Regions from separate parts of the Rhodococcus qingshengii JCM 15477 genome, predicted to be linked through region 1. Evidence: riboswitches for the same ligand, from Rfam matches in the RefSeq annotation. Region 1 holds a riboswitch; the other holds the start of a gene.
What was found. A riboswitch is a leader RNA that binds a small molecule or an ion and turns the genes downstream of it on or off. The one in region 1 is predicted to bind cyclic di-AMP.
Positions count from the first base shown of each region.

Region 2: it holds a riboswitch for cyclic di-AMP, as region 1 does, so the genes downstream of both, M0639_RS16915 (C40 family peptidase) here and M0639_RS22625 (transglycosylase family protein) in region 1, are expected to answer to the same signal.

Region 1 is NZ_CP096563.1:4,956,082-4,960,273, reverse strand. Features, by position in the region: gene M0639_RS22635 (helicase-associated domain-containing protein) at 1-464, opposite strand, end outside; gene M0639_RS22630 (hypothetical protein) at 525-713, shown strand; gene M0639_RS22625 (transglycosylase family protein) at 797-1,360, opposite strand; cyclic di-AMP (ydaO/yuaA leader) riboswitch at 1,369-1,578, opposite strand; gene M0639_RS22620 (YncE family protein) at 1,973-3,370, shown strand; gene M0639_RS22615 (YccF domain-containing protein) at 3,465-3,854, opposite strand; gene M0639_RS22610 (hypothetical protein) at 3,888-4,115, opposite strand.
Region 2 is NZ_CP096563.1:3,723,146-3,727,337, reverse strand. Features, by position in the region: gene M0639_RS16920 (DEDD exonuclease domain-containing protein) at 1-1,278, opposite strand, end outside; cyclic di-AMP (ydaO/yuaA leader) riboswitch at 1,801-1,979, shown strand; gene M0639_RS16915 (C40 family peptidase) at 1,994-2,551, shown strand; gene M0639_RS16910 (C40 family peptidase) at 2,876-3,928, shown strand; gene M0639_RS16905 (peptidase MA family metallohydrolase) at 4,003-4,192, shown strand, end outside.

The DNA.
Region 1 (4,192 bases):
GCCTCGGCAGGTTCGAGGGCGCGCCCCACACGCCACGGAATCATCCCGATGACTGCCGGGACGACGCTGATGGGATCGACACCCCAGATGAGGGCGGACGCGCGCATCTTCGACAGAGACTTGTCGACGGCCTTCTTGGTGACCTTGCCCTTGCCGGTCAGGGCGCGTTCGGCGATCGCACTGTTGAGCTCCGCCCGCGTCATCGGAGTTTCCTCGGCGCCGGCCAGTGCCAACAATTCGAGAAGACCGAAATCGAGGGTGTCGAGTTCGTCCGCGGCTCGGCTGACCGACGCGCGTTGCTGTGCCCGACCGCTGAGAACCACCATCGTGCTCGGCGGCGGTACGGCCAGATCGGGGCGCAGACGCAGCAACTCCGTCAACTCGGCGTCACTGCGCGCCGAGAGCCAATCGGTCAGACTTTCGGCTGCGGAACTGCCCGCCGGGGTGCCACGTGTTTCGGTCATCAGGTATCAGATTAGAGACCTGGTCTGTACGGCGTAACGGCGTCCTGTCAAAATGACTTCGTGGCCAACAATTCGAAGCAACACTATGTAGATCCAGGATGGCCGGAAACTGCAGACGGAGATCACGCAGTGACCGAATTGTCATCGACCCGCGCAGGTGGACTTTCACCCTTCGGCGAGGACACCACCTTTCCGGTTCCGGTGGAGTCACTTCCTTACGTACACCCGCACACCGTCATCAACCGATAACAACTCGACACGAAGAAGGCCCGCACCGAATCGGTGCGGGCCTTCTTGATGTTCGAGCGTCCGAGCGGACAGTCTTGCCGGTGTTACTTGAGGAACGACTTCGCGGTGTCGGCGACTGCGAGGATCTGCGGGTCGACCGGGATACCGTTGGCCTCGGCGAATGCGATTGCCTGATCGATGGCGTCGGCGACCGGGTGTGCAACGGTCTGTGCGACCTGCTGCGCCGGAGCCGGAGCTGCCTGAGGAGCCGTCGTGGCCGGAGCGGAACGCTCGGTGGCGCCGCTGCTCAGCCCGAGGCTGGAGGAGCAGGACGGCCATGCGCCCCAACCCTGGTTTGCGAGAACACGCTCGGCAACAACGATCTGCTGCTCGCGAGTGGCCTGGTTTGCGGTGGCTGCGTACTGTCCGCCGCCGTGTGCGTTCCACGTGCTGGGGGAGAACTGCAGTCCGCCCTGGTAACCGTTGCCTGTGTTGATGGCCCAGTTTCCGCCGGCCTCACACTGGGCGAGACGATCCCAGTCGGAGTCGGGGGCAGCGTTTGCGGTTCCGGTGGCTGCAATTCCTGCTACGCCCATGATGGCGCCGGTGACGGCGACCTTGGCGACAGTGCGGCCGGTGGTGGTGGGCTTGCGATGGCGTCCGCTCATGATGGTCGAAATCCTCTCCACACGCGCCTGCGAGGTCAGCTGTCGGGTTCGGGCTGAGAGGTCGCCCGGCCTCGCCTTTCCTGGCTGGAAAGGGTCTGGCTTCACCCCAAGATTCGGTCTTGCGATCGAACCGGTGTCCACTGGAGAACTTTTCTGTTCTCACAGAGGACTTTGGGTCCCCCGTCCTCGTCCCTGGAATGCTCTGTCGGAAGTCCGGTACCCGCGGGACAAGGCTTGGCGCGGCGGGCCGGAGGTGGCCGAGTTTCCCGGCCGAAAACGACGGTAACGGCTCGAGTCGCTCGTGTCACCATTTGATAACGCGGCGTGGCGAAAGCCGTACAACGCGTCACACAAAGCGCAGGAGACTCTTCCCAGGTAGGTGGGGGTGCCCGAGTGAATGTCCGGTTGTGTCCGTTCCGTTATCCATCCGTAATGTGAGCAAGGTCACACGTTGTGTGGAAATACAATTTCGGGCGATTGAGAGGTGTGTCGATCCGGGCCCAAGGTGTGGCCCGTGTCTCAACATCGAGATCGAAACTTAGGTTAGGTTTGCCTGACTTGCCTCGATTGGGCAGGTTTCGCAGAGTCTTCCAAAGAAGTAGGGCACCCCTCATGAAACTGCAATACCGTCGGCGTGCGGTCACCGCATCACTCGCCGTCGCCGCTGCTGCTGTCGGCCTGGCCGTCACTGCTCCCGCTGCACACGCCTCACCCGAGGATCCGACACACGGTGTTGTCGGAAGCTATTCCGCAACCCAGCCCGGCGACATCGTCGTCGACTCGGCAACCCACCGCGGATACATCACGCAGTACGGCGGACCGACCAGCTCGTTGTCCGTCGTCGACACGAACACCGGCAAGTCCGTCGGCACCATCGACGGCGTCGTCGGTTACCCGTCGGCACTTGCCGTCGACTCAGGCCTCGGACGCGCATACGTGTCCTCCTCCTACGGCGGCGCGATCTCGATTGTCGACACGAAGACCGGGAAGGTCGAAAAGACGGTCACGCTGAGCGAGAAGAACCCCGACGGCTCGCGTCCGCAGATCAACGATGTCGTCGTCGATCCCACAACACACCGCGCGTACTTCTCGGACTACAAGTCCGGCAACATCCGAGTCGTCGACCCCAACGCCGCCGACGCCGTGTCGAGCATTCTGGTCCACAAGTCGGCAACGCCGACCAAGCTCGCCTTCGACAGTGTCCGCGGCTTCCTCTACATCGCGGACACCAACTTCTTCGACGAGAATTACGGCCGCACGCTGTGGCAGGCGGACGTACGCAAGGGCGGAGCACTCAAGTCGATCGTGCGTGCCGACAACCTCTACCCGGTCGACGTCGATGTCGACACGAACACCGGCAACATCTACATGACCGACACCCGGGCAACCAACCTGTGGGCGATCACCCCGGCCGGCGCGGTTCTGTCGAAGACCACGCTGTCTCCGACCGCGATTCCCAACGGCGTGGTCGTCGACGCTGCGGCAGGCATTGCATATGTCGCGGACGTCATGAACGGACACCTGTGGTCGGTCGATCTGACGACCCGCGCCACCACCGCTCTGACCGATACCAAGGTTCCGGCACTGGAGAAGGTCAAAAACCTCGCGCTCGACACCTCGACCGGCGCCATCGCGTCGACGACCAACGGGGGCAAGGTGACAGTCGTTGCTGCGTACCCGCTACCCGCGACCGTCGAATTGCCTGCCGCTCAGGTAGGTAAGGCGTATTCGCAGAAGCTCACTGCCGCCGATGCGCGCGCAACCTTTGCACTCACCAGTGGCACTCTGCCCGGCGGACTGTCCCTCGCACAGGACGGCACCATCTCGGGTACCCCCACCGCTGTCGGCAGCGTCACCGTCGAGGTCACTGCGAAGAGCGTGCTTTCGCGTGCTTCGAGCGTGACCATCGTGGTCTCCGAGGGGCCGGTCGGCCCCGTCGATCCGGGCAACCCGGGAACGGGTACCGGTTCGCTCGGTAACCTCCCCGGACTCGGTAGCCTCGGCCGCTGATACGACCTGATACCAGAGAACCCGACCACAGCAACTGCTGTGGTCGGGTTCTTCGGTCCGCGGGCCCGCTATGCGTAATCGACGCGGTCCACGACTATGCGTAATTCACCCGGTCCACGTCGACGATCTCCTTGCCGAGCGGCATCAGCGAGATCGGAATCATCTTCAGGTTCGCGACCGCGAGCGGAATTCCGATGATCGTGATCGCCATCGCGACGGCGGTGACGATGTGTCCGATCGCCAACCAGATACCGGCGATGATCACCCAGATGACATTGCCGATCATCGAACCGACACCAGCGGTCGGCTTGTCGACGACGGTCTTACCGAACGGCCACAGTGCGTAGATGCCGATGCGGAATGCCGCGATTCCGAAGGGAATCGTGATGATGAGGATGCAGCAGATGATGCCTGCGGCGAAGTAACCCAACGCCAGCCAGAAGCCGCCGAAGACCAGCCAGATCACGTTCAGGAGGATTCTCATGGTCAGTGACCTTTCGGTTGGAGGCGGGAGTGATCAGCGCACGCGTCGACCGGATCTGAGCGTGTAGACGATGGCCAGGAGGAAGCCGATCGGGCACGCGAGTGCTACCAGGTACAACGCCAGGCCGGGTGGGGTGTCGCTGAAGATATGGACTGCGAAGATGGCCACGATCGCCAGGAATCCGACGATGAACAGTGCCATCGCCGTACGGAACAGACCGTTTCCGGTGCCGGAAGTGCGCGGGTTCGGTTGAGGGTCCACACCTACGAGGATAGTGCCTGTAAACCTGGGTGCCGACCCGGGTTCGTCACAGGTAGACTGTTAACAGACTGCGCGCC
Region 2 (4,192 bases), 1.2 Mb from region 1:
GTCGTTGGTTCCTCGGAAGAATCCACGCACGGCCTCAGGGGCGGCCGCGTAGTCCTCTGCGTTGATTTCCGGGGTCCAGGAGGCTGGACACGCCCCCAGTTCGCGAGCGGGGCAGTCAGGGCCGTGAACGGCGCCGCGTCCGAGACGCTTGGTACACGTGCGCAGACGACTGAACTCTGCGACGGTGTCGGCGACGTCGACTGCGTCGCCGCGAGAGGTGAACGGGCCGATCGAATCGGCCGTGGGCGTGCGAACCACGGACAGTCTCGGAAACGCCTCGTCGGTGAGGGTGATCCACCAACCTCGCTTGGGAAACTTGGAGCGACGGTTGTACGGCGGCGCATGCGCGCTCAGCAGTCGTAGTTCACGCACCCCGGCCTCGAGAGCGTGCGCGCACTCGACATGGTCCACACGGGTGGCCAGCGCGACCATTTCCTTCATCCGGCCGCGGGTCTCCGAACCGGTGAAGTAGTTGCGGACGCGGCGTCGAAGGTCGGTAGCAGTTCCTATGTAGAGGGCTTCGTCGGAAGGACCGCGGAAAAGGTAGACACCGGGGCTTCGCGGCAGGTTTGCGGCGAAGGACCGTTTGGCCCGTTGATGCGAGGAAATGTTGGGCAGGTAGTCGACTAGTTCGCTGTAACTGTGGACACCCTGGTTTCCGACCCTGTCGATCAGTCCGTGGAGGACGTCGACGGTCGCACGCGCGTCGTCGAGAGCCCGGTGCGTCGGCTGGGTGGTCACTTGGAAGAGATGGGCGAGTGCGGAGAGCTTCACCGAAGGTGCTTCGTCGCGTGTGAGTACGCGCCGGGCGAGTTTGACGGTGCACAGGACACGGAACGCAGGCCACGGGCGCGCGCTGCGTGACGCCGCTGCTTTGAGGAAACCGATGTCGAACGGCGCGTTGTGTGCCACCAGCACCGCGCCCTCGGCGAACTCGAGAAATGCAGGCAGGACACGTTCGATGGGAGGTGCGCCGATCAGCATGGCCGTGGTGATTCCGGTCAGTTCGACTATGTAGGGCGGAATCGACCGGCCGGGGTCGACGAGTGTTGCCATTTCGCCCAGTACCTCGCCGCCGCGGATCTTGACGGCGCCGATCTCGGTGATGGAGTCCTGGTCGGCGCTGCCCCCTGTGGTCTCGAGGTCGACGACGACAAATGTTGTCTCGCTCAGCGGTGTGTCCAGTTCGTCGAAGCTCAGTTGCCGCCCGACGTCGAACTTCTCCCCGTCGGAGAACGGGGGCGGAGACGGAAATTCTCGGGCCGAGGCGGGACTCACACCGCAGACAGTAGAAGTACCCCCCGACACGAATTCGAGAGTGCAGACACGGAATCCGACCCGCACGGACTTCCGTTGCGAAATCGGTCGATGAACGCCCGACAAAAGTAGGAGAGACGAGGATCACACTTGCGGTGGGAACTCGCGAATGTGGACGCGCGCCTACTTGTGAGTAGGGCGAGTCGAGGGGGTCTTCGGTGCGTCTGTCGACGGCTGAAACCGCGTCCGTGACCGGAACAAGTTCTAGTTTCAAGTAATCATCGTTGAACTGCATGGAAGATCGGATTGTCGGGTTTGGTGAGCCTTGGCAGTGGGTAGCGGGCGCGGGTTTGACGGCCTGGAGTGGGTCGCCGAACCGACCTGTTGTTATCTCCCCGTGACCCGCCGGGCGTATCGCGGGCGCGGCACCACGATTTCCGGCGAATCGGGCGCGATTGTCACGAAGCGGTCGACATCGTCGCGATCATTTCGTAACCTTCCTGAGACCTAACGAAGTCTTGCCGGACCAAACAGGACCGGCATCGTCAGGAACCGCCTAATCGGGATCTCCGCGAGGAACCCGAACCGGGAACCCAAGTTTCCACTGGGGTGAATCCCGCCTGGGGTGCAGCACGCAGGATCGCTGCAGACCACGCGGGTAGGGCTGATCTTCCCAGCCCGAACCCGTCAGCTAACTCGGTCGGCGGATGAATGGAAGAAATGGAGCAACCCTTAAGTGGCGTCACAGAGTTTCAAGCGTTCAGCGCAGTTGGCAGTAGCCGGCGCGCTCGCAGTCGGAGCATTCGCTGCAACCGCTGCACCTGCCTCGGCAGACCCCATCACCATCCCCGGCGTCGGCACGTTCGAGGTTCCGGGCGTTTCTATTCCTCAGTTGCCGGTCATTCCGGGCATCACCGACATCGCACCGGCTGCACCGGCCGCTCCCATCTCCAGTGTTGGTGAGCAGGCAGTTCGCGCCGCAGAGAGCAAGCTGGGCTCCCCGTACGTGTACGGCGCAGCCGGCCCGGACGCATTCGACTGCTCCGGTCTCGTTCAGTGGGCATACAAGCAGGCCGGTCTCAACCTGCCTCGCACGAGCTACGACCAGGCTGCAGCCGGCGTTGCCGTCGCACAGTCCGATCTTCAGGTCGGCGACGTGATCTCCTTCTACGGCGGATCGCATTCGGGCATCTACGCCGGTAACGGCAATGTCATCCACGCGTCGACCGCTGGTCAGCCCGTGAAGCTCGCTCCGGTGTCCTCGATGCCGTACGACGGCGCTCGCCGTTACTGATTTCTGAACACGCTCGACGGCTGTCTCCGGTAGGCAGTCGGAACGATCCGCCGCTGTGATGCGGCGGAGCTCGGGGGAGCTCCGGATCTTCGAATGTGGGCCTCGAATCTTCGATTCGGGGCCCACATTTTCGTTTCGCGACAATTCGCCCGGTACTTCACCCCGACACGCCTACCGGCGAGTAGACACAAACGTATGCCGTTCCGTAACCTTATCGAGACATTGCGCGGCCGAGACAGGTACTGTGGATAGTTGACAGCCAGCTAACAGATCGTCGACCGGCCCCGGTCGGCGTCGCTTCACCGAGACGGAGAGTTGCATTCCGTGGTTTCATCGAAAAACAACAGTCGAGTACGGGCCGCATTGACAGTGGGAGTGCTGGCGTTCGGACTCGTTGCAGGGCCTTCGATGCAGGCCGGTGCCGACCCCGTCATCACCAACCCCACCGAGGCGCTCGACAAGCTCGGTGAACTCTCCCGGGTTTCCGAGCAGACCAACGAAGCGCTGCACAACGCGCAGATCGACCTCGACGCGAAGCTGGCAGTCGCGAATGATGCGGACGTGCGATCGGCAGCCGATCAGGGTCTTCTCGACGCGGCTTCGGCGCGCGTCGCCGAGTTCGCTCCGGCGGTAAACCGTATTGCCACAGCGAATTACCAGGGTGCGCGAACCAATCGCCTCTTTGCGTTGATGGTGAGCGACTCGCCGCAGCAGTTGCTCGACCAGATGTCTGCGCTCGACGTGATTTCCAACGACGCGGCAGTACAGGTCTCTCAGTTCAACCAAGCCACTGCCGATGCGCGTGCCGCCTCGGAAGCATCGAAGCGATCGGCCGAAGAAGCGCGAACCGCCGCCGATCAAGCCCGCGCACTCAGTGACGATTTGCAGCGCAAGCAGAGTGAACTGCAGACGCAGATCGCCGACGTGACCAAAGCCTTCCAGAATCTCACCGACGACGAACGTGACCAACTGAGCGGTACGCCTTTCCCGCCGGATGTCGATCTCAGCAAAATTCTGGCTAACTTGACCCCTGGCTCGGGTGCTGCTGCTCTGCAGGCAGGCCTCACGCGGATCGGTGACCCGTACGTCTGGGGCGCGACCGGCCCGAACGAGTTCGACTGCTCAGGTCTGGTGGTGTGGGCCTACAAGCAGATCGGAAAGACTCTGCCGCGATCGAGCCAAGCGCAGGCGCAGGGCGGTGTACCGGTGTCGAGGGACCAACTACAGCCCGGCGACGTCGTGACGTTCTACAGCGACAACTCGCATGTCGGCATCTACGCCGGCGACGGAAACATTCTGCATGCGTCGACGTTCGGCGTACCGGTGAAGGTCCAGTCGATGGCAGGCATGGAGTTCTCCACTGCGCGTCGTTACTGACGGCTTGCTGCGCCTGAGTGGCGTGTGGCCAGCCGCCGTGAAGCGTCGAGTCGAGTTCTCCTACACTCGGCACCGTGCCGACTGAACCGATGACGACGCCCGACGTCGGCGCAGATCGACCACGCCGTTGGGAGTATCCGGCCCTCGTGGCGCTCGGTGTAGCCGTGGTGCTCGTTCTGGGCCTGACGATCTTCCTGACGAACAGGTCCGATTCCGACGAAAACGCCGCCGCCGAACAGGACGCGGAACGCAGCGCTCAAGTCC